Regions from separate parts of the Rhodococcus sp. NPDC003318 genome, predicted to be linked through region 2. Evidence: riboswitches for the same ligand, from Rfam matches in the RefSeq annotation. Region 2 holds a riboswitch; each other region holds the start of a gene.
What was found. Region 2 has a riboswitch for S-adenosylmethionine ahead of ACFYVR_RS05360 (aminotransferase class V-fold PLP-dependent enzyme). Riboswitches for the same ligand answer to the same signal wherever they lie in the genome.

Region 1 (7,715 bases), on a different contig from region 2:
GCAGGTCGGAGCAGGCGAGGATCAGCATCCCGAGCATCCCGTCGGTGCCGTTGACCAGCGCCAGTCCCTCCTTCTCGGCGAGCACCAGCGGGGTGATCCCGGCCGCGGCCAGCGCCACGGCGGCAGGCACCCGGGCACCGGTCGCGTCCCGCACGTGGCCCTCCCCGGTCGCGGCGAGCGCCACGTGGGCCAGCGGCGCCAGGTCTCCGGAGCAGCCGAGGCTGCCGTGTTCGGGCACCTCGGGAGTGATCCCGGAGTTGAGCAGCGCCGCATAGGTGGTGGCGACGACGGGCCGAGCCCCGGTGCGGCCGGTCGCGAGGGTGGCCAGGCGGAGCAGGATCATGGCGCGGACCACGTCCCGCTCCACCGGCGGACCGCTCCCGGCGGCATGTGACCGGATCAGGCTGTGCTGCAAGCGGACCCGAAGATCCGGTGCGATGTATCGGGTGGCGAGGGCACCGAATCCGGTGGAGACCCCGTAGACCGGACGCTCCTGCGCCGCGAGATCCTCGATGCGGCTGCGGGTCTCGGCCATCGCGGCCGTCGCGGCGTCGGCCACCCGCACCGAGGCGCCCTCCCGGGCCACGGCCGACACCTCGACCGGGCTCAGCGGACCGGTCCCGACGACCACGCTGTCCATGCGGCACCTCCCGGCGACGGATCAGACCAGCGTACGACCGTCACGTCCTCGGTGGCAGCGGGTCCGGCGTCCGGTCAGGCCGGCTCCGCCTTGTTCTCGCACCACTTCGCCATCCAGCTCGCGTTCTCCGCCGCGATCGCGGCCTCGCACTCGTCGACGAAGCGGATCCAGCTCACCGGGTCCGTCGGTGAACCCTGGCTGCGCCGGCGATTCAGGTGTCGCTGCAGTCTGGCCGCGGTCGCGGCGAAACTCATCGCCAGGAAGTCGTACCGGCACGCGGCGCGGTGTGCGGCCACCGCGCCGCCGAGCGTGGTCAGCACCGCCACCCACGGCGCGAGACCCGCGGCCTGCGTTCCTGCCCGACCGGCCACACCCGCGGCCACGGCGGCGACCACCGCGGTGACGACGCTCAGTGTCAGCGCGAGTCTCCGGAGCCGGCGCGCGCGGGCGAGGTGCTCCCGCGCTCGCGGCAGGTAGTACCCGGACACCTGTGCCTCGACCCGGTCTCGGACGTACTCCCGGGGTGACATCGGCCCCGGCGCCGCCGACCCCCCGAAGTGGACGTCGGCGATCATCGTCAGCAGGTCCGCGGACGCCTCCTCGATCTCGGCGTACTCCTCCTGCAACCGCTCCAGTGCGTCACCCCCGTCCGACAGCGCCCCGGCCCGGTACCGGAACACCAGCTGTTTGATGCCCTCCGACGTGGCACGCGCCCGGGTCCACCGGCGGATCGCGTCGCCGGTGAGGTACATCGCGGAGACCACCGTCGCCAGCCCCAGGCACACGGCACCCGTTGTCGCGGCCAGTACCCGCAGCGGGCCGGGAGTCTGCAGAACCGTCGCGGTCAGCGTCGCGGCGATCGCGCCGACACTGCTCAGACCCAGCACGGCGGCGCGGGCCCGGCCGATCCGCCGCTTCCCGGAATCCGCCGCGCGCGACCAGCGAATGCGGTTGTCCCACATCGAGGCAACGATCATGTCGGCCCGATTCACCCGGCCCTCGGTGCTCATCGGTCACCTCCGGCACTCGCATCGCCCGAGGTGTCCGGCGGAACCGGAAGGCCGTCGCAGATCTCCTCGTACCCGGCTCCGTCCGGTGCCCAGTCCCGCCACACCTCACGGCTGATGTTCTCGGTGATCTTGGCGCACAACGCCTCCGCGGTCGCCTCCGGAACCGCCCAGACTCGCGTGGTCGAGTCGGCGCTACCCGAGACGATGCTCCCGCCGTCGGGAGCGAACGCAACGCTCGTCACCGCGCCGTGGTGACCGGTGAGGGGCGGGCCGACCGTCTCCCCCGATTCCGCATCCCAGATCCGGAGGTTGTTGTCCGCGCCCCCGGACACGATCCGGGTCCCGTCCGGGCTGTACGCGACGCTGTTCACGTATCCGTCGTGCCCCCACATCGGCTCACCGATCGGTTCGCCGGTCGCCGCGTCCCACCGTCGCACCATCCGGTCCGTGCTCCCGCTGAGGATCCTGCTTCCGTCCGGGCTGAAGGCGACACTCGTCACCCAGCCGGTGTGCCCCTCGAACGGCGTGCCCACGAGATTCCCCGAGTCCGCATCCCAGACACGTACCTTCCCGTCGGTGCTGCCGGTGACGAGACGACGACCGTCGGGGCTGAACGCCACGCTCCGCACGTTCTGTTCGTGGTCGAACCGCCTCAGCTCCTGACCACTGTCGGCATCCCACAGCCGTACCGTGCCGTCGTCACTCGCCGACGCGATACGGCGTCCGTCGCGGCTGACCGCAACCATGTTCACGACGTCGCGGTGCCCGATCAGCGGCGGACCGATCGGCGTCGCGGTGACCGGATCCCATCGCCGGATCGTGCTGTCGGCGCCGGCGGACACGAGGAGACGGCCGTCGGCGCCGAAGGCGACGCCGGTCACGCCCTCGGGCACGGCGGGCGTGACCCCGATCGGCAGGCCGGATTCCCGGTCCCAGATCCGCACCGCCCCGTCGAGACCACCGGTCGCGATCCGGCGACCGTCGGGACTGACGGCGACTGCGAGCACCCACGAGTCCTCGCCGGCCGGTGACGGGAGAGAACGAACGGATTTCGTGGACCACACCCGGATCGTCCGGTCCCAACTGCCCGACACGACATCGCCGTCGGGCGTGAAGGAGACACTCGACAGGAACCATTCGTGACCGGTGTAGGGGTCACCGATCGGTTGACCGGTGTTCGCGTCCCAGAGTCTGACGGTCTTGTCGTCGCTGCCCGACGCGATCCGTGACCCGTCGCGGCTGAAGGCGACAGCTTCGAGTGCCTGGGTGTGCCCCGTCAGGGGTTCGCCGATCGGTGCACCGGTCTCGGCGTTCCAGCGGCGCATCGTCTTGTCCGTGCTGCCCGAGACGACGGTGCGCCCGTCCGGACTGAACGCGACACCGACAACCCAGGAGGTGTGCCCCTCCAGCGGCCCCCCGACCTGCCGGTGCGTGTCCGCATCCCAGATCCGGACAGTCCCGTCCGTGCTTCCCGACACGATGCGTCGCCCGTCCGGACTCAGGGCGATGCTGTTGACCTGATCACCGTGTCCGGTCAGGGGGTCACCGATCTGTGTTCGTGAGTCGGCGTCCCAGATTCGGAGGGTCTTGTCCCCGCTTCCCGACACGATGCGTCGCCCGTCCGGGCTGAATGCCACACTCAGGACCAGGTTCTCGTGGCCACGGAGCGGATCCCCGACCGGTTGCTGCGTGTCGGCATCCCAGATGCGGATGGTCTTGTCCCAGCTTCCCGAGACGATCCGGCGTCCGTCGGGACTGAAGGCGACGCTCGCCACCGTGTTCTCGTGCCCGGTCATCGGATCACCGATCGGCTGTCCGGTCCGGGCATCCCACAGCTGCACGCTGTCGTCCCAGCCGGCGGAGGCGATGCGGCGGCCGTCGGGACTGACCGCGACGCCCATGACCCAGTTCGGCGCATCGATGATCCTGACGAGGTCGCGCTCGGCGAGCGCGGCGTGCATGAGTCCGTACTTCGTGTTGTCGCCGGGGTCGACCGCATGTGCGGTGAGGACGCGCTGGATGGCTGTCGCGTCGTTGGCGCCCGGGTTCAGACCGTCGAACTCGATTGTGGCGCTTGCCATCATCACCATTGCGGCCTGTTCGCGGGCCCGGGTGTCGGCCTCGCCCTCCGCGATCTTCGCCCGCACCCATCCGACGGCCGCGACGACCGCGACCACCGTGGTCACCGCCACCACGGCCCGCAGAGTCCGGGTCCGTTTGCGTAGCGCGGTGGCGTGCGCCTGCGCCTTCTCCTTGGCCTCGGACTCGGCGGCGGCGAGGGCTTCGGCGGCCTGCTGCCGGTCCCGGGCGGCCTGCAGTTCCGCGTCCCTGCGCCGCTTCTCGTCCGCGAGGCGGGCGTCCTCGCGTCTCCTGGACGCGAGCAGGTACTCGCGGGTCGGACTCAGGCGGTCCCGGAAACCCGGTTTGGCAGCGAGGGTTTCGGCGTCGGCGAGCCGCTCGCCGCCGAGCAGCCAGGATTCGCTCCTGTCGTTCTTCTCCCAGGCCGCCGCGGTCCGCTCCAGGTCGTCGGCCCCTTTGAGGTCGGCCCCTTCGGCGCGGAGCCACCGGACCAGGTCGGCCCACTGCCGCAACAGCGACTCGAGGGCCACCTCCACCACGACCTCGCCGTTCCGCTCGCCCTTGACCAGCAGGCGTCGGGCGACGAACGCGTCGATCAGCGCACGACTGTCCGAGGGCAGATCCGACCAGCGGGCGACACGTCGCAGGGGCTGGTCGTTGTCCGGGTTGACAGTGGCCAGCCAGGGGATGAACGCCGCCTTCAGCCGCTCGAGCTGCCGCGCCCGTTCGTCGGGGTCGCGGGCGAGCAGTGCGTCGATCTCGGTCTGCACGACCTGCCGCATCCCGCCCATCGCCTCGTATTCGGCCACGGTGAGGTCGCCGTCTCCCCCGTAGTCCCGGTAGAGCCGCGACAGGGTCAGTGCCAGCAGCGGCAGGGTGTCCGCACCGTGGGTGGACTCGTCGAGCAGCCGGTCGACCAGTTCCGGCTCGACGGTGAGCGGCCGGCCGGCCTCGGTCGCCCTGTCGGCGGGCCCGACGACGACCTCCTTGAACTGGGTCGGGGGCATCGGTTTGAGGTCGTCGAACACGACCGACCCGAGCGCCGCCAGTTCGGGGGCCGTCTGCAGCGGCTCGTAGCAGTCCGAGCGAATCGCGAAGACCACGAGCATCGGCAGCGCCGCGCCGGTGCCGGTGCCGGTGTCCAGCAGTCGCGCGAGCAGGGCGAGGAGTTGCGCTGCCTCCGGACCTGATTCCGCGCCGAAGAACTCCTCGGCCTGATCCACGGGCAGCACGAGCGTCGGCGGCGGCATCCCGACCGGAACGTCGACCAGCCTGCCGAGCGCCGCGTCCTGCGCCTCGTGCAGCCACTGCGCGAGCCGCTCGCCCTCGTCGAGGCAGGCCGCCTTGATCTCACCCAACGTCGGCCGGGTCAGGCCGAGCCGGGTGCGCAGCGCGTGGACCGCGTCCGCGAGTCCGCCGTCACCGGTCAGTGGTCGTCGCCCGGGCCGGACGACGTCGAGCGGTAGGAAATGCCGGTCGTCACGAGCGAGTCGCGGCAACAGGCCCGCTCGGAGGAACGACGACTTCCCGGCCCCCGACGGGCCGAGGATCACGAAGAGGGTGTCGGCGCCCGAGGTGCGCATGCCGCGGAGCGCTCCGAGACTGCGCACGAGTTGCGCGTCCCGGCCGAAGTACACGGCCGCATCGACCTCGTCGAGCGGCTCCCACCCGCGATAGGGCGCCCGGCCCGGGTCGCCCGGCGGCGGCCACGGGAAGCCACCCGCACCGACCCCGGCCCGCACCAGCCCGTCGTAGAGCCGCTCCAGCCCCTCGGTCAGGAACACGACGGGTTCCGGTTCGCCGGCGATCGTGATCGCGGTGGTCGGCCCCTCCCCGAACAGGTCGCAACGCTGCCACTCCGCGGTGATCTCGCGTCCGACGCGTGGTTCCAGTCGCGCGCAGAAGATCGGCTTGTTCAGGTTCTCCGAGGTCCGGTACTCGGCCTGGCATTCGCGGGAGTCGTCCCAGTGCCGGGAGAGCAGGCAGATCACTGCTTCACAGCGCGCGTTGGCCCGCGTCAGCGCGTCCTTCCAGCGCACGCCGACGGGGATGCCGGTGTGACGGTCCAGGTCGAGGAAGATCTCGTCCGCCAGTCCGGGGTCCTTCTCGACCAGCCAGTGTTTGAGCGCGATCGCCTGCCGGTTGTCACGGCTGGAATGACTGAGGAACACGCGCGACATTGCGGATCACCACTGGGCACTCGGGAACGGGTCGCTGTCAGTCCACGGTGACGCGTCCGGGTTGCCGCGTCACGAGTAGTCCGCTACCCGGAAATCGGCAGCGCCCTCCGGCGCAGCAGTTCGGGTCGAGTCCCGGCTGTCGACGACGCCACCCGAGCCGCTAAGATCCCTGGCAGGTCATGAGTGCCAGCGCCAAGCCCCGGCTCGCTGGTCGGCAACCCTCCATCCGCGGTGGGGTGCCCCGGGTGATGACCTGGTCCTCCGGGCAGTCGGAGGACAAGCGCGGGTCCGCTGGGACGGACCCACAACCGGGCCACGACCCACCGGAGGTTCACCATGTGTTGTTGTCGCAGATAGGCCCCAGCAGCCCCGGGCGCCGCTGCGCCCTCTCCCCCGCATTCCTGGAGTAGAGACAACCCATGAGCGAGAACATTCCTGTCGATCCGACCGTCAACTGGACCTTCGAGACCAAGCAGATCCACGCCGGCCAGACGTCGGACGCCACCACCAAGGCGCGTGCACTGCCGATCTACCAGACGACGTCGTACACCTTCGACAACACCGATCACGCCGCCGCGCTGTTCGGTCTCGCCGAGCCCGGCAACATCTACACCCGCATCATGAACCCGACGCAGGACGCGGTCGAGCAGCGGATCACCGCGCTCGAGGGTGGCGTGGCGTCGCTGCTGCTGTCGTCCGGTCAGGCGGCGTCGACGTTCGCGCTCCTGAACATCGCGAGCGCGGGCTCCCACGTGGTGTCGAGCCCGAGCCTGTACGGCGGCACCTACAACCTCTTCCACTACAGCCTGCCGAAGCTGGGCATCGAGGTGTCGTTCGTCGACGACCCGGACGATCTCGAGCAGTGGCGCGCCGCCGTCCGCCCGAACACCGTCGCGTTCTACGGCGAATCGATCTCCAATCCCCGCAACGACGTCCTCGACATCCCCGGCATCTCCGAGGTGGCCCACGCGGCCGGGATCCCGCTGATCGTCGACAACACCGTCGCCACCCCGTACCTGCTCCGCCCGCTCGAGCACGGCGCGGACATCGTGGTGCACTCGGCGACGAAGTACCTCGGCGGCCACGGCACCGCGATCGCCGGTGTCATCGTCGACGGCGGCACCTTCGACTGGACGCAGGGCAGGCACCCCGGCTTCACCACCCCGGACCCCAGCTACCACGGCGTGGTGTTCGCGGACCTCGGTGCGCCGGCGTACGCGCTCAAGGCGCGTGTTCAGCTGCTGCGCGACCTCGGGTCGGCGGTGTCCCCGTTCAACGCGTTCCTGATCAGCCAGGGCATCGAGACGCTGAGCCTGCGGGTGGAGCGGCACGTGCAGAACGCGCAGCGGGTCGCGGAGTTCCTGCAGGGCCGGGACGAGGTCACCTCGGTCGCCTACGCCGGTCTGCCCAGCTCCCCCTGGTACGAGCGGGCTCAGAAGCTCGCCCCGAAGGGCGCGGGCGCGATCGTCGCGTTCGAGCTGGCCGGGGGCATCGAGGCGGGCAAGAAGTTCGTCGACGCGCTCACCCTGCACAGCCACGTCGCTAACATCGGGGACGTGCGTTCGCTCGTCATCCACCCGGCTTCCACCACCCACGCGCAGCTGACCCCCGAGGAGCAGCTGGCGTCCGGTGTCACCCCCGGCCTGGTTCGCCTGGCCGTCGGCATCGAGGGGATCGACGACATCCTCGCCGATCTCGAGACCGGTTTCGCGGCGGCGGCGTCTTGACAGTCGGCTCCGTGTCAACCGCCCGTCCGGCCGGGTCCCGTGAGGGGTTCCCGACGCCGGACGGGCGGTTGACCCCGCT
Region 2 (7,715 bases):
CGGCGGGCGATCACACCCTCGTGATCGGACTGGTGACCCGGATCCACGACGAGAACGACGCCGAGGCGGCAGCGTCTCCGCTGCTGTACCACGACGGCCGCTACCATCGATCCACCCCATTGGGCGAATGATCATCGCGCACAACGCAATCCACGTCGGACGGGAGTGTCGCGGCTGTCGCTGACCCGACCGCCGAACCCCCTTCCGACGTGGAGTCCCACATGATCCCTTCGTACGTGCGTGAGTCGAGCACCGATCTGGTGCTCACCCTGCAGTTCACCGGTTCCACCGACCACCGCCAGCTCGCCGCACTCGCAGAAGCCCTCCGAGCGACCGCGCGCGAATTGGTGCCCGGCGTCGACGCCCTCACCCGGCTCGACCCGGTGGCCCCGCTTCTGATCGATCTGCCCGCCCGCGAGGTCCGGCTCGACGGGACACCGGTCTCGTTGAGCCACACCGAATTCGAGATCCTGTCCCATCTCACGAGCCGGCCGCGGGTGGTGGTGTCGCGGCGGCGGATGCTCGAACTGTGCGGCACCCTCGGCGAGCGGGACCGCGCTGGACGCAGCGTCGACGTGCACGTGTCGCGGGTGCGCACCAAGCTGGGCCGGTTCGGCAGGCAGGTGACCACGGTCCGCGGGGCCGGCTACCGCTACGACCCCGACCCGCAGATCCACGTCGTCACACACTGAAGCGAACCCTCGCCCGGTCCCGACCGGGCGAGGGTTCGCTTCGTGGAGGCTGTTTCAGGAGGCGAGTTCGCGTGGCGAGAGACCGAACCGGCCGAGCACCTCGCCGAGGACGGCGGACGGGCGCGTCACGCCGGAGTCGTGCAGCAGCGGCAGCACGTCGTCGACGACGCGGTCGAGCACCCGGGGCAGGACCAGAGGCAGCAGGGTGACACCGTCCGCGACCTCCGCGGCCCGGATGTCGGCCAGCAGACCGGCCAGACCGGAGGCCGAGCCGACATACGAGATCGATTCGGGCACACGGGGTTCACGCAACCCAGCGTCAAGCCGGGCGAGTTCCCGTCGGGCGCTGCGGTGGTCGTCGGCGAGCAGCACCTCGATGTCGAGCAGGACGGCGACCGAATCGGGATCGCGGCCGTCCTCGGCGACGCGGGCGCGGATCGCCTCGCGGCGCTGCTGCGCCTCACGCAGGTCGTGGGCACGGACCCGGACCACCGATCCGGGATCACCGACCAGGTCGAGCGACGACGACGTCAACTGGACCCAGTAGTCGCTGAGCCCCACCGGGATCCGGAACTCGGTGTGCGCGGCGGACGCCGGGTGGTGGCCGGCGCCGGACAGCTCGACCGCCACGTGCAGCGGGCGAGTACGAAGGGACGAGAAGGATGCAGACATGACAGACCTCGGGAGATGTAGCGGGGTGACGTGGTTCGGCGAGTTGGAACTCAGGCCGGACACATACCCGAGGCAGTACGGCACAGGTCGACATGCCGACGGCACCACTGACCGTCGATCGTGCCTGCCGCAGCCGTTGTCATGGCAAGGATGTTACCGCGCCGCGGCGGCGTCCGTCGCGCGCCCACGCACGAACTCGCCGACGGCGGCGATCAACCGGTCCACATCGGCGCTGCTGCTGCCCAGCCCGAGGCTCGCGCGGACGGCGCCGTCGCCGTGGCCGAGCCGCGACAGCAGCGGGTGCGCGCAGAAACGTCCGTCCCGGACGCCGATGCCGTGCAGGTCGGACAGGTACGTCGCGACCTCGCGCGGCGCGGCGCCCGCGACGGTGAAGGTGACGATGCCGACCGCATCCGGCGAATCCGGCCAGATCCGCAGCACGTCGACGCCGTCGACGTCGGACAGTCCGGCGACGAGCCGGGCGCAGAGTGCCCGCTCGTGGCGCTGTGCGGCGTCCGCGTCGAAGGCGGCGAGGGCCTGGCAGGCGGCGGCGATCGCGACGGCGCCGAGCACGTTCGGCGACCCGGCCTCGTGACGCTGCGGGGCCGTGGCCCATTCGATGCCGTCGAGGTCGACGTTCTTCGTCGCCCCGCCACCGGCGAGGTACGGCTCGGCCACGTCGAGCCAGTCGGCGCGCCCGACGAGCGCACCTGCACCGAACGGCGCGTACAGCTTGTGACCGGAGAAGACGAGGTAGTCGACGTCGAGGTCGGCGATGTCGACGCGGCGGTGCGGCAGCAGCTGAGCCGCGTCGACGGCGATCCGGGCGCCGCACTCGTGGGCGATCCGGGCCAGCCGGGCGATGGGCAGCACCTCGCCGGTGACGTTGGAGGCACCGGTGACGGCGAGCAGCGCGGCGGGACGGGTGCACAGTTCGGCGACCAGTCGCTGCACGGTCTCCTCGACGGTGTCGGCGGAGCGGACGACCCGGGCACCGTTTCGCTTCCAGGGCAACAGGTTTGCGTGGTGCTCGATGTCGAGGACCACGGTGTCGCCGGGCACGCAGGACGCGAGCAGGTTCAGCGCGTCCGTGGTGTTGCGGGTGAAGACCACGACGTCGTCGGTGCGGGCCCCGACGAAGTCGGCGACCACGTCGCGGGCGCCCTCGTAGCGCTCGGTGCACACCTGGGAGGCGAATCCGGCACCGCGGTGCACGCTCGCGTAGAACGGCAGCAGCGACTGCACCGCCTCCGCGACCGCGGACAGCGCCGGCGCGCTGGCCGCGTAGTCGAAGTTGGCGTAGGTGACCGACGTGCCGTCGGCCAGCGGCGCCACCAGATCGGATCCACACACCGAAGCGAAAGGCCCTGCGGTGGCACAGCTTTCGTCGACAGCGGCGTCGAGGGCGATGGTGGTGTCGAGTACAGCGGTCATGGCGTCATCCCTTACGTCAAGGGACTCGTGCTGGAAGTGGTTGTGCATCGAGTCCGCGCTTGCCGTGTCCGGTTTTGGATACACGGCCAGGTCGTCACCCGGGGCACCCCACCGCGGAGGAGGGTTGCCGGCCAGCAAGCCGGGGCTAAGCGCTGGCACTCATGACCTGAACCGAGAATGACAGCGGCAGTGGCGCACTGTCAACCCGAACGATCCGGGCGCCACTGTGACGTGCCTCACGGACCTCCGTCGGGATCACACTCACCGGATCGGATCGCCGTGTTGCGCCGGCAGGCAGACAGGCCCCGCCGGGGGAACCACCCTTCCTCAGCCACACGCGCCGAAACACGCACATCCGGATCGCCTTGGGCGATGATTGTCCTGTGACCGGATCGACCAACCCGGCAGGAGCATTCCGCCGGAGAAGGCTGATGCCGTCGATACCGATGCAGCGGCGAATCGCGGCGGTTTCGGGGGCAATTGGTGCACTGTGCGTCGTGTCGGCGTTTCTCGTCTGGCGGTGGGACGACCTGCAACCTGCGCAGGGAACCGTCCTCGGCGGAGTCGGTGTTCTCGCCGCCGCTCTCGTCGCCTACTACGGCGTTCACCGCACTCGGATCAGTAACGAGAAGATCGCGGCAGACCAACTCCGCCAAGCAAGGGATCAGCTTGCGGCGGAGAACAGGAAACTTCAGGGCACCTTGGATCGGCAGCAGCAGGCGCTGGACCAGACGCACCGTCGTGAGACCGTGCGGGACCTGCGAGCGAGATTCACCTCCGCCGCGGCGCAACTGGCCGATCCTTCGGGGACGGTCCGATTGGCTGGCGTGTACGCGATGGCATCGCTCGCCGACGACTGGCACAACTCGGACACCCCCAACGACCGCGAACGCCAAGTGTGCATCGATGTGCTGTGTGGATACCTGCGCTTGCCCTACAACTCACTGACCGCCGACGAAGGTGAGAGACAGGTCCGACGGACGGTGGTGGGCGTGATCCGTGAGCATCTCCAGAAGGACGCGCCGTCGAGCTGGCAGTGCTGCCACTTCGACTTCTCCGAGACGGATTTCCGCGGTGCGGAGATGGACTTCCTCGGTGCCAGGTTCTCCGGCCGGGTCGACTTTTCCGGAACGGTCTTCGAGAGCGGAGAGGTCAGCTTTCGGGGATCCGTGTTCTCCGGCGCGACGGTCGACTTCTCCAGGGCGACCTTCGTCGACGGCGAGGTCAGCTTCTGGTCTGCCACTTTCGAGAGTTCCTGGATCAGCTTCTCCGGCGCCGGTTTTCGGGGAGGGATGGTGGATTTCTCCGAGACAATCCTCGACAGTGATGTGAACTTCTTCGGCGCCGAGGTCTACAGCGGCGGCCGGATCGACTTCTCCGGGGCGGTGTTCAGAGGCGGAAATGTCGACTTCTCCGAGACTGCCTTCCTCAGGGGTGGCGAAGTCGACTTCTCCGAATCCGTCTTCTGTGGTGCCGATGTCGACTTCTCCGGGGCGGTTTTCAAGGGCGGAGACGTCGACTTCACTTCACCCGGAGCGTGGAATGAAGGTCCCACGGTGCCGTGGGAGGACACGCCACCAATCGGCGTCACACCCGGTCGATGGCCACCCGAAGTAGTCCGGGTCGAGCCGGCAGCGAAGGAGACGGGTGGGGAATTTCGGTGAGCACACTGGAGAACATCCGGGCACGATCCAGGTGTCATCGTGACCCGGTGCGCACGCACCAGAGTTGACACGGCACCGATCCGTCCCCGTCGGGCGCCTCGTGTGCGGGCTTCACCGGGCGGTGTCGCTCAGTTGTCGTTCTTGCCGCCCTTCTCGTTGGTCTTTCCGGTGTCCTTGTTGCCCTTGTCGTTGCCCTTGTCGTTGCCCTTGTCGTTGCCGTTGCCCGGGCCCGATTCGGTCGGCGGGGGAACGTTCGTGACCGGGGGGCCGTTGGTCACCGGGGGGCCGACCGGCGCGACGACGGTGCTCGGGACCGGTGGAGGAGCGGGGCCGACCGAGGTGGGGCCGACGGTGCCCCCGCCGTCGCGCGAGGAGACCGCGAGTGCCACGAGCACGACGGCCACCAGCAGAGCCGCGACGGCGGCGGCGACGACCGTTCGCCGCGACCGTCGAACCGGCGCGGGAGCCGGCGCGGGCACGGCGGGGGTGAAGGCCAGCGTCGGCGGTGGAGACGTCGGGTACGGGGTCTGCAGTGCCGTGGCCATGGCGTGTGCGTCGGGAAAACGGCGGCGCGGGTCGCGGGTCATCGCGCGGTCGACGACGTTGACGAGGGCGGGGTCCACGTCCGGCCGCAGGGTCGCCAGCGACGGATACCGTCCGTTCATGATGGCGTGGACCAGCGACGCGATCGTCTCACCCGCGAACGGGCGTCGGCCCGACAGCGCTTCGTAGCCGACGACCCCGACGGCGTAGAGGTCGTCCGCGACCGTCGCGGGCTTGCCGGCAATGCGGTCGGGGCCGAGGTAGGCGACAGTGCCGAGAACCAGGCCCGTCGTGGTGTGGTCGGTGTCGGCGCTCTTGGCGATGCCGAAGTCGACGACCTTCACGGTGCCGGCGGCGTCGAACAGGACGTTCCCCGGTTTGATGTCGCGGTGCACGATGCCCGCCCCGTGGGCCGCACCGAGCGCGGCCAGGATCTGGCCGAGGATCGCGCGCACCCGCGGCCCGGACAGGGGACCGGCGGAAATGTCGTCGGCGAGCGACCGACCGGGCAGGCGTTCCATCACGATGTAGGGGACGCCGGCGTCCTCGCCGCTGTCGTGGACGGCGACGATGTTCGGGTGAGTGAGGGTCGCGGCCAACCGCGCCTCCGACTCGAAACGCCGACGGGTGTCCGGAACCCCCGCCAACTCCGCGCGGAGCACCTTCACCGCCACCGGACGCCCGAGGCGTCGGTCCCACCCCTCGTGGACGTCCGCCATCCCGCCGCGACCGAGCACTCCCCGCAACTCGTACCGACCTGCGAGAACCACCGACATACCCTCAACGCTAGACGGCACGGAGGACCGCACGACCTCGTCCCCGGTCGGCCTGCGTGAACGCCGCGGCGTCAGACCGCGCTCCGCACCGGCAGAGTCCGTGCAGGCGTCGAGACGAGCACCACGCCGACGGCCGTCACGGCCGCACTCGCTGCAGCCGCGAGGCCCGCGGTCGCCGCCGAGCCGAGTGGCGCCTGGAGCGCACCGGCGATCATGTAACCGACCGGCATGCACACATTGGCGAGGGTCGCGCCCAAACCCGCGACTCGTCCGAGCATCTCTTCGGGCACTCGCGTCGCCACGAGGACATCCGCCCAGACGCTGCCCACTCGAATCGCGGCGCCGGCGAGCAGTGCCACCACGGCCATGACGGAGAACGGTGGACACAGGCTCAACGTCACCAGGCCGACGCAGATCGCCCCCTGCGCCAGCAACGCCGATTGTGCTGTACGAGAGGGAATCCGCTTTCCCAGCAGGCTCGTGGCCACAATGCCACCGAGCGCGAACAGGGCCATGATGTAACCCTGGGCGCCCGCGAACCATTGCTCGCTCGACCCCGCGTTGACGATCAGGAGCCAGGCCGGGACCGGTAGCGCGGTTTGTGCCGCAGACACCAGGATCACCGTCCGCAGCCAATGGCATTCCCTGACGTAGCGGAGACCCGCACACGTGTCCTGAACAATCCCCGTGGACGGGTCGGTTCGCGTCGGACCCGGGGTGACCGCACCCGCGCACGTGGCACCCACGGCCACCGCCGCAATGAGCAGAAATGCCGACACGGTGGGTCCGGTGACCGAGATGAGCAGTGCCGCCGCCGCGGGCGAAACCACCTGCACGGTCAGGGTCAGCGAATGCCAGATCGCCAGCCGGTCGGCCCGGTCGTCGCGTGGAACCGAGAGATAGACCGCAGTGGTCGCGGCCGGCTGCGAGAGCCCACTACAGATACCCAGGGCGATCATCACGGGCAGAACGGGAAGTCCGCCCGCAAGTGCCGGCAGTATGGCGATCAGTGCACCACGCCCAACATATGTCGACAGGATGATCGCCCGTTTGTCGAGCCTGTCCGCCAACGTGCCGGCGACGACCCCCGCTCCGAGAATTCCGATGCATCGAGCACCGAATGCCACGGACAGGAGTGCCGCATCTCCGCCGGCGGCAACAACCAACCCGGCCGTGATCACCACAATGGCGGAATCGGCGACCGGGCCGGCGAGGAGGAAGGCGAATCCCAGCCTGGCCCGGAGTCTTCCGGGCGTCACGCGCTCACCGGGACGTCGAATCTCATGGCGAAGTCCTCGGGGGTGAGAGTTCTGCGCTCGTTCACCTTCAGTTCGGCGCCCGACAGCTGAATTCGCATCGTGGAATTTCGGACGATCTCGCCCAGGACGGTCGACAGCTCGCGTTCCGCAAACTTCGCGCCCACACACCATCGCGGTCCGCCGCCGAACGGTATGAACTCGCCGCGCTGTGGTGCCGCGTCGATCCACCGCTCGGGCCTGAAGTCGCCACCGGTCGGCGCGAAGGCGGGCGAGACCCGGTGGGTGACCCAGCTGGACACCATCACCACACTGCCCTTCTTCATCTCCCAGTCCCCGAAACGGATGTCCTCGGCCGCGTCACGGCCCAACATCCACGACGGCGGCCACAGTCGGAGCGTCTCGGACACAACGCGTGTGAGCGCGTCGGCGCCGCCCTCACCTCGCAGCCGATCCTGGACGGCGCGGTGCCGGCCGAGCTCGACCATCCCCCACAGGATCGCTGCCGCCGGAACGCCGTGCGCGGCAAGGAGGGTCGAAATAATCATCTGCACAACGTCTTCGGGCGGCAGATCGGCTCGTCGGAGGTCGTCGCACAATCCGTCCGAGCCCGGTGTCCGCGCGAGCTGCGCCACGGCCGATTCGAGATTGCGCAGGGCCCTGCGGACTCGCAGGTCC
Region 3 (7,715 bases), on a different contig from region 2:
GCCCGAGGGGAATCACCATCGTGAACAGGACGCCACGGGTGGTCAGGATGTCGTCCTCGTTGCTCCAGCCGCCGACGAGTCGGCCACCGAGTTGGATGATCACCAGGTACACGACGACGATCGCGGCGAACGCGAGATACGACAGGCGGCGCCCGGTCTCGGAACGCGAAGTCACGGACTTGTTCTCGGTGGCCACTTCGCAAGACTATGGTGCCGACGGCGATCACGCTCGACTCGACGCTGGTGTGTCACGTCGGCATCGGACCGAACACCGTGACCGGGGGAACGGGGCCGTCGAACCGTTCGATCTCCACCAGAGTGGAGTGCGCGCTCGGTCCCTGCGCGAGTTTCGAGGTGCCGCGGTCCGGGGTCAGGACGTTCGGGTTGCCGTGCACGTCCAGGCCGCCCGGGGTGATCGGGTCGTACCAGGCGCCGGTGGCGAGTCTGACCACCCCGTGTCGGATCTGATCGGTGACCACCGCCCCGGCCAGGGTCTGGCCGCGGTCGTTGAAGACCCGCACGATGTCGCCGTCCCGGATCGATCGCGCCGCCGCGTCGTCGGGGTGCAGCAGGACGGGTTCGCGTCCGCCGACCTTGCCTTCCCTCGAGTACGAACCGTTGTCGAACTGGGAATGCAGTCGTCTTTCCGGTTGCCCGGACAGCATGTGCAGTGGAAAGTGTTGGGTGAGGGGGGAACCGGCCCACTCGTGCGGGGGAATCCAGGTGGGATGTCCGGGGCAGTCGTCGTACCCGAAGCCGGCGATGGTGGCGGAGTGGATCTCGATCTTCCCGGAGGGCGTGTCCAACGGATGCGCTCGAGGATCTGCCCGCAGGGCGCGGTACGGGGGAGGGGGCAGGGGGATCGCCGGGGCGGGGATCACGCCGGCGGAAACGAAGTCGTTCCAGTCCGGCAGGGATCCGCCCGCGTCGGCCACCCGCTTGCGGGTGCGGTCGTACAGTTCGACGACCCATTCGTCCGCGGTGCGGGATTCGGTGAACTCCTCCTCGAAATCCATGTGCCGGGCGACGGCGGCGAAGATGTCGTGGTCGGTGCGCACTCCGACGGGAGGCTCGGCCGCCTTGACGATCGCCGCGAGGTGCGAATCGGTGCCGGCCGCGAAATCGTTGCGTTCGAGCCAGGTCGCGGCGGGCAGCACGATGTCCGCGTGACGCGACAGCGAGTTCGCGAAATGCTCGTGCACGATGACGGTTTCGGGGCGCTGCCACGCCTCGACCAGACGATTGAGGTCCTGGTGGTGGTGGAACGGATTGCCGCCCGCCCAGTACACCAACCGGATGTCGGGGTAGCGGAGTCGCTCGCCGTCGTAGTGGTACTCGGTGCCGGGGCCGAGCAGCATGTCCGCGATCCGCGCGACCGGTATCACCGACCAGATCGACGACTCACCCTGGTCGAACGCGGCGGGACGGAAACCGTTGCGGGGTTGCCCGAGTTCGTGGAGAGCGCCGAGCGCGGCGCCGAACCCGCCACCGGGCAGCCCCAGGTTGCCGGTGAGCGCGGCGAGGGCGAGTGCGGCCCACACCGGCTGTTCACCGTGGTCGGCGCGTTGCAGCGAGTACGACGTGGTGAAGACGGTGCGGCGTCCGATGGTTCGCCGGGCGAGGTCGCGGATCTGCCGCGCCTCCAGTCCGCTGAGTGGTGCCGCCCACTCGGCGGACTTGGCGACGCCGTCGTGGCGGCCGAGCAGGTACGCCTCGAACTCGGCCCAGCCGACCGTGCAGCGGTCCAGGAACGCGGTGTCGTGCGCGCCCGCTTCGACGATGCTGTGAGCGAGGGCCAGCATGACGGCGACGTCGGACCCCGGCACGATCGGCAGCCACTCGGCGTCGAGCGCGGCGTCGGTGTCGCCGAGAAGCGGTGACAGCGAGACGAACTCCGCACCGGCGGCGCGGGCCTGCCGCTGCGCCAGCACATTCCGGTGTGCCCCGATCCCGCCGGCGTTCACCTGGGCGTTGCGCGCTGCCACCCCGCCGAACGCGACCACCAGCGATCGGTGTTCGGCGACCTCCTCCCAGGTGGGATTGGACGCGAGCGCCGCGCGGTATCCACCGGCGACGCGGCGCAGGATCACCTGCATCGCCGCCGACGAGTACGACTCCCGGGAGGCGGTGCAGCCGCCGATCATGTTGAGGAAGCGATGGATCTGCGACTGCGGATGGTGGAACCGGCCGGCCGATCCCCAACCGTACGACCCGCCGTAGATCGCCTCGTTGCCGTGTTCGGCGCGGACGCGCTCCAGTTCCCGGGCGACCAGTCCGGTCGCGGTGTCCCAGTCGACCGGCACGTAGACGTCGTCACCGCGCCTGCCGAGCCCCCGCCGGGTGTCGCCCGGCCCGTGCTCGAGATAGCCGCGCCGGACCAGCGGCTCGGTCAGCCGCGCCGGTGACGACAGGGTCGACGGCACACCCAGTCCGATCCCCGACGGATCCTCGTCGATCGGGTTGGGTCGCAGCCCGCGCACCGTGACGCCGTCGGTTTCCGCGAGATACGCGCCGAAGTGGCCGGCGGTGGGAACCACCCGTGGCCCGTCACCCGGATCGGACCCGGACGCGTCGGCGGACGCGTCGACGCCGGTGCGGACGGCGGCCGGTTGTCGTGTCATGAGTTCACGTCCCGAGAGGAGTTGGCAGACGAGATGAGTTGGCGCAGAGGTGACCGGGGGCGTCGAGGAGTTCAACTCCAGTCGCCGCGGGCGGTCTGCGGCTGCCACAGCCGTTCGCGGTCGTCGACGTCGAGTTCCTTCGCGGCGCGCAGCGGCCAGTTCGGGTCCCGCAGGGCCGCCCGACCGAGGAACACGACGTCCGCGCTGCCGTCGTCGAGGATGCGGGCGGCGTGCCGGGCGTCGTCGATCAGGCCGACCGCGCCGACCGGGACCCCGGCGCCGGATCGGATCCGCTGCGCGAGCGGCACCTGGTAGCCCGGTTCGAGCGGAATGTCCGCGGGCAGCAGGCCGCCGCTGGACACGTCGATCAGGTCGACGCCGAGCGGAACGATCCGCTCGGCGATCGCGACGATGTCGGAGGGGGTCAGTCCGCCGTCGAGCCAGTCGGTCGCGGAGAAACGGACCGACAGCGGCTTGCTCGCGGGCCACCACACCCGGACCGCCTCGACGATCGACGCGAGCAGCCGGACGCGTCCCTCGGCGGACCCACCGTAGATGTCGGTGCGGGGATTGCTCAGTGGGGACAGGAACGAGTGGATGAGGAAACCGTGCGCGGCCTGGATCTCGAGCAGGTCGAACCCGGCCTGGTCGGCTCGGCGAGCGGACTCGCCGAATGCGCCCACGATTCCGGCGATCTCGCCGGTGGTCAGTGCGCGGGGCGCCGCGAGTCCGGGGAAGGGCGACGCGTCCGGGCCGACCCCCGGCCAGCCGCCGTCGGCTTCGGGGATACTGCCCTGCGCGGCGTCCCAGGGCCGGTGGATGGATGCCTTGCGTCCCGCGTGGGTGAGTTGGATGCCGGCGCGGGTGCCGCGGCCGTGGACGAATTCGACGATCCGGGACCACGCGCGGGTGTGCTCGTCGTTCCACAGCCCGGTGTCCTGCGGGCTGATCCGCCCGTTCGGCGTCACCGCGGTGGCCTCGGCGACGACCAGCCCGAACCCGCCGGCTGCTCGTGCACCCAGGTGGGTGAGGTGCCAGTCGCCGGGGACGCCGTCGACCGCCGAGTACTGACACATCGGAGAAAGCCAGATGCGGTTCGTGAAGGTGACGTCACGCAGGGTCAACGGTTCGAACAGGTGTCGTGCGGATCGGGTTGTGTCGACCGTGGATTCGACCCGGATGGTCATGTGTGGCGCCTCGCGGTGGGGTACGGGGAAGGGGCGGCCCGGCTGCGCGCGGTGCTCCGAGCGGCGCGGGCATGGATCACCCGAGCCTAGTGACCACTGCGGCACCCGGGGGAAGGGTTCCGATCGTGATGAAGGAAAGGGTGGGTCGCGGGCGGTGCGGGCACTAACGTCGGCGACGACCATCCAGAGCGACCGAGAGACCCGGCTCGATGACGTCGCAGCAACCCCCTGCCCAAGCGGGTGCGGGTGCTACCGCCGGGAACGATGGAGGAGTGTGCGTGACCGCTGAAGGCTTCGTGACCGCGTGGGCGCGGTTGCATGTCGACCTGTGTCGCGTTTCCGCCGGCCTCTGTCGGCGCTGACCGGTCCAGGCCACAGGCCGGGCCATTTCCTTTCGCCCCCCTCTTCTTTTGTCGGCACCGGCAGCACCAGTGGTGCTGCCGGTGCCATGTCGAGATCATGGAGCCCCGGTGTTCTTTTCGTCTACTTCCTCCGCGTCGCGGCGCCGCGCAGCGCTCGCGGCCGTCGCGTCCGCGACCCTGGCCGCCGGACTGGCCGCCTGCGGCTCGGAGGGCACGTCCGACACGTCGTCGGAGGCCGGCACTCCGCAGGCCGGCGGCACCCTGCGTTACGGCCTGTCCCAGGCCCCGACGTGCGCGGACCCGGCCCAGTCCGGTTCCAACCAGACCATTTACGTGGCACGGCAGATCGTGGACTCGCTCACCGACCAGGATCCCGAGACCGGTGAACTGAAGCCGTGGCTCGCCGAGAGCTGGGATGTCAACGCCGACGCCACGTCGTTCACGTTCCACCTCCGCGACGGGGTGACGTTCAGTGACGGCACCGCCTTCACCGCCGACTCCGTGAAGAAGAACTTCGACGCCGTCCTGACCACCCTGACCCCGGCGAAGGCCGCGCTCGCCGGCAGCTACCTGTCCGGCTACACCGGCACCACCGTCATCGACCCGCGCACCGTGCAGATCGGGTTCTCGGCACCGAATTCCCAGTTCCTGCAAGCCACCTCCACCCTCCAGCTCGGATTCCTCTCCGACAAGGACGTCGTGAAGTCCGCGGAGCAGCGGTGCGCGGGCGACCTCGCCGGCACCGGCCCGTTCGTCTACGAGAGCTACGTCCAGGACAAGTCGGCGACCCTCGTCAAACGCGCCGGCTACGCGTGGGGCTCCGACGTGTTCGCGCACGACGGCGAGGCCTACCTCGACAGGATCGAATTCACCATCGTCCCCGAATCCGGTGTCCGCAGCGGTTCTCTCGCGTCCGGTCAGCTGGACGCGGTCTCCGACGCGCTGCCGCAGGACGCACCGCAGATCGAGGGTGCAGGCGGCCGTATCCTCACCACACCGAACCCCGGCATTCCGTTCGGATTCCAGCCCAACGTCGCACGCGGCGTCCTCGCCGACCCGGCCGTGCGCGCCGCGGTGATCCCGGCGATCAACAGGCAGGAGCTGGTCGACACGGTGCTCGGCCCCGACTTCCGGCCCGCCACCGGGACGCTCGCGTCCCGCACCCCCGACTACACCCCGCTCGCGGACGTCACCTACGACCCGGACGCCGCGAAGAAGATCCTCGACGACGCCGGTTGGGTGCCGGGTCCGGACGGCATCCGGACCAAGGCCGGTCAGCCACTGAGCTTCACCGTCACCTTCAGTGCCGTGTTCGCCGGCAACCAGGCGATTCTCGAACTCGTCCAGCAGGAACTGCGGGAGGTCGGTGTCGACCTGAAACTCGCGCTCGTGTCGAACGCCGAGTTCACGGCCCGGATGTCGGACAAGAACTACGACGCCGTGTACTACAACAGCACTCGGGCCGACGGTGACATCCTGCGGACCTCGTTCGGGATCGACGGGCGCAACCTGAACAACCGTGGTCCGATCCCGGATCTGGACAAGGCGCTCGCCGACCAGCTGCGGACGACGGATCCCGCTGCGCGCGGTGCGCTGCTAGACCAGGCTCAGAACCTCATTCTGGACAACGGCCTGTTCCTGCCGACGGTGGAGCTCTCCCAGGCCATCGGCGCCGCGAGCTCCGTGCAGGACTTGAAGTTCGAGGCGTCGGCTCGTCTGCAGTTCTTCGACACCTGGCTCAGCGAGTAACCGATGACTCGTTACCTCGGATCGCGCATCCTGCAGGCGCTCGGCGTGCTGTGGGCGGCGTTCACTATCTCGTTCGTCGTCCTGTTCCTGCTGCCGTCCGATCCGGTCAGCATCGCCGTCGACTCGGCCGTCAACAGCGGAGCCACGATCGACCAGGCCGCGGTCGAGCAGCTGCAGGCCCGGTACGGACTGGATCAGCCGGTGTGGGTGCAGTACTGGCACGCCCTCACCAGCGCGATTCGGGGTGACTTCGGCTCCTCCCTCGTCACCGGTCAGTCGGTGACGGATGCGATCGCGGCCGCGGTGCCGGGCACGCTGGCGTTGGCGTCCGCCGCGCTGGTCCTCGCCGTGCTGCTCGGCACCACGGTCGCGTTCCTCGCCACCTACACGCGCCTGACCTGGCTGCGCAGCCTGCTGTTCTCGCTGCCGCCGCTCGGCGTCGCTGTCCCCACCTTCTGGGTGGGACTGATTCTGCTGCAACTGTTCTCCTTCCGGCTCAAACTGTTTCCGGCGTTCGGTGACGGGGGCCTGACCCACCTGGCGCTGCCCGCGATCACCCTCGCTCTGCCCACGGGTGCGGTCATCGCGCAGGTGTTGGCGGCCAGCCTCCAGACAACCTGGCGGCAGCCGTTCATCGAAGCCGCCCGCGCCAAGGGGGCGTCCCGCTGGCAGATCCAGACGAGGCACGCGCTGCGGCTGTCCAGCATTCCCGCGTTCACCATCGCCGGTGTCCTCGTGGGCAACCTGCTCGCCGGGTCCGTCGTCGTGGAGACGGTGTTCTCCCGCGCCGGGCTCGGACGCCTGACCCAGACGTCGGTGATGGCGCAGGACATCCCGGTGGTGCAGGGCATCGTCGTGTTCAGCTCGCTGGTGTTCGTGCTCGTGAACCTCACCGTCGACCTGCTGTACCCACTGATCGATCCGCGCATCGTCGACGCGGGGCGCCGCGGCGCCCCGCGTGGCCCCACCCCGGCGGACGCACCGTCGCCGGGGCCTGACCGCTCCACGTCGGAGGGCCGAACCCGGCCGCAGGTCGAGTCCCTCGACGAGACACCGGAGGCGAAGATACATGTCTGACACGTTGATTCGGGAACCGCTCGGGACCACGAGCGCCGTCGCGGTACTCGCGCCGAGTCGTCCGGCGGCACTGCGTACCGCTGTCCGCGGGCTCCGCCGCAACTGGGTGATCGCACTCTCCGCGGTGGTGCTGCTCGTGGCGATCGGGTTCGCGCTGTTCCCGTCGGTGTTCGCGTCCGGCGATCCCCTGAAGGGTGTACCCGCAGAGAAGTTGCAGGGCCCGAGCGCCTCGCACTGGTTCGGCACCGACAACATCGGCCGCGACGTGTACACGCGGGTCGTGCACGGGGCCGGGCTCTCGCTCACCGCGACGCTCCTCGCCGTCGGCATCGCGCTGGTCGCCGGCTCGATCGTCGGCGTGCTGTCCGGTGCGACGGGTGGATCGGTCGACGCGGTCCTGATGCGCATCGTCGACGTGCTGCTGTCGATTCCCGCGCTGCTGCTCTCGCTGGCCCTGGTGACGGCACTCGGCTTCGGCACACTCAACGTCGCGATCGCCGTCGGAGTCGGCCTGGTCGCGAACTTCGCCCGCGTGATGCGTTCGGAGGTGCTGCGGGTGCGGCGGGCACTGTACGTCGAGGCCGCCCTCGCCTCCGGTGTCCGCTGGTTCACCGTCCTGTACCGGCACGTGCTGCGCAACGCCTACGCCCCGGTGATCGCCCTGGCCGCAGTCGAATTCGGTATGGCCGTGCTGGCGGTGTCGTCGCTGAGCTTCCTCG

Region 1: linked by a shared signal. The riboswitch ahead of ACFYVR_RS10690 (bifunctional o-acetylhomoserine/o-acetylserine sulfhydrylase) and the one ahead of ACFYVR_RS05360 (aminotransferase class V-fold PLP-dependent enzyme) in region 2 are both predicted to bind S-adenosylmethionine.
Region 3: linked by a shared signal. The riboswitch ahead of ACFYVR_RS08055 (putative leader peptide) and the one ahead of ACFYVR_RS05360 (aminotransferase class V-fold PLP-dependent enzyme) in region 2 are both predicted to bind S-adenosylmethionine.

The regions. Positions count from the first base shown of each region.
Region 1 is NZ_JBIAOU010000004.1:266,273-273,987, reverse strand. Features, by position in the region: gene hutH (histidine ammonia-lyase) at 1-640, opposite strand, end outside; gene ACFYVR_RS10700 (DUF4231 domain-containing protein) at 715-1,650, opposite strand; gene ACFYVR_RS10695 (TIR domain-containing protein) at 1,647-5,909, opposite strand; SAM riboswitch class IV at 6,085-6,198, shown strand; gene ACFYVR_RS10690 (bifunctional o-acetylhomoserine/o-acetylserine sulfhydrylase) at 6,329-7,636, shown strand; gene ACFYVR_RS10685 (homoserine O-acetyltransferase) at 7,648-7,715, shown strand, end outside.
Region 2 is NZ_JBIAOU010000002.1:29,864-37,578, reverse strand. Features, by position in the region: gene ACFYVR_RS05375 (flavin reductase family protein) at 1-131, shown strand, start outside; gene ACFYVR_RS05370 (winged helix-turn-helix domain-containing protein) at 222-692, shown strand; gene ACFYVR_RS05365 (hypothetical protein) at 747-1,364, opposite strand; gene ACFYVR_RS05360 (aminotransferase class V-fold PLP-dependent enzyme) at 1,518-2,798, opposite strand; SAM riboswitch class IV at 2,849-2,965, opposite strand; gene ACFYVR_RS05355 (hypothetical protein) at 3,182-4,462, shown strand; gene ACFYVR_RS05350 (serine/threonine-protein kinase) at 4,591-5,781, opposite strand; gene ACFYVR_RS05345 (MFS transporter) at 5,853-7,040, opposite strand; gene ACFYVR_RS05340 (cytochrome P450) at 7,037-7,715, opposite strand, start outside.
Region 3 is NZ_JBIAOU010000003.1:141,242-148,956, forward strand. Features, by position in the region: gene ACFYVR_RS08040 (type II CAAX prenyl endopeptidase Rce1 family protein) at 1-196, opposite strand, end outside; gene ACFYVR_RS08045 (molybdopterin-dependent oxidoreductase) at 249-2,621, opposite strand; gene ACFYVR_RS08050 (NADH:flavin oxidoreductase/NADH oxidase) at 2,693-3,808, opposite strand; SAM riboswitch class I at 3,985-4,079, shown strand; gene ACFYVR_RS08055 (putative leader peptide) at 4,105-4,170, shown strand; gene ACFYVR_RS08060 (ABC transporter substrate-binding protein) at 4,279-5,919, shown strand; gene ACFYVR_RS08065 (ABC transporter permease) at 5,923-6,996, shown strand; gene ACFYVR_RS08070 (ABC transporter permease) at 6,989-7,715, shown strand, end outside.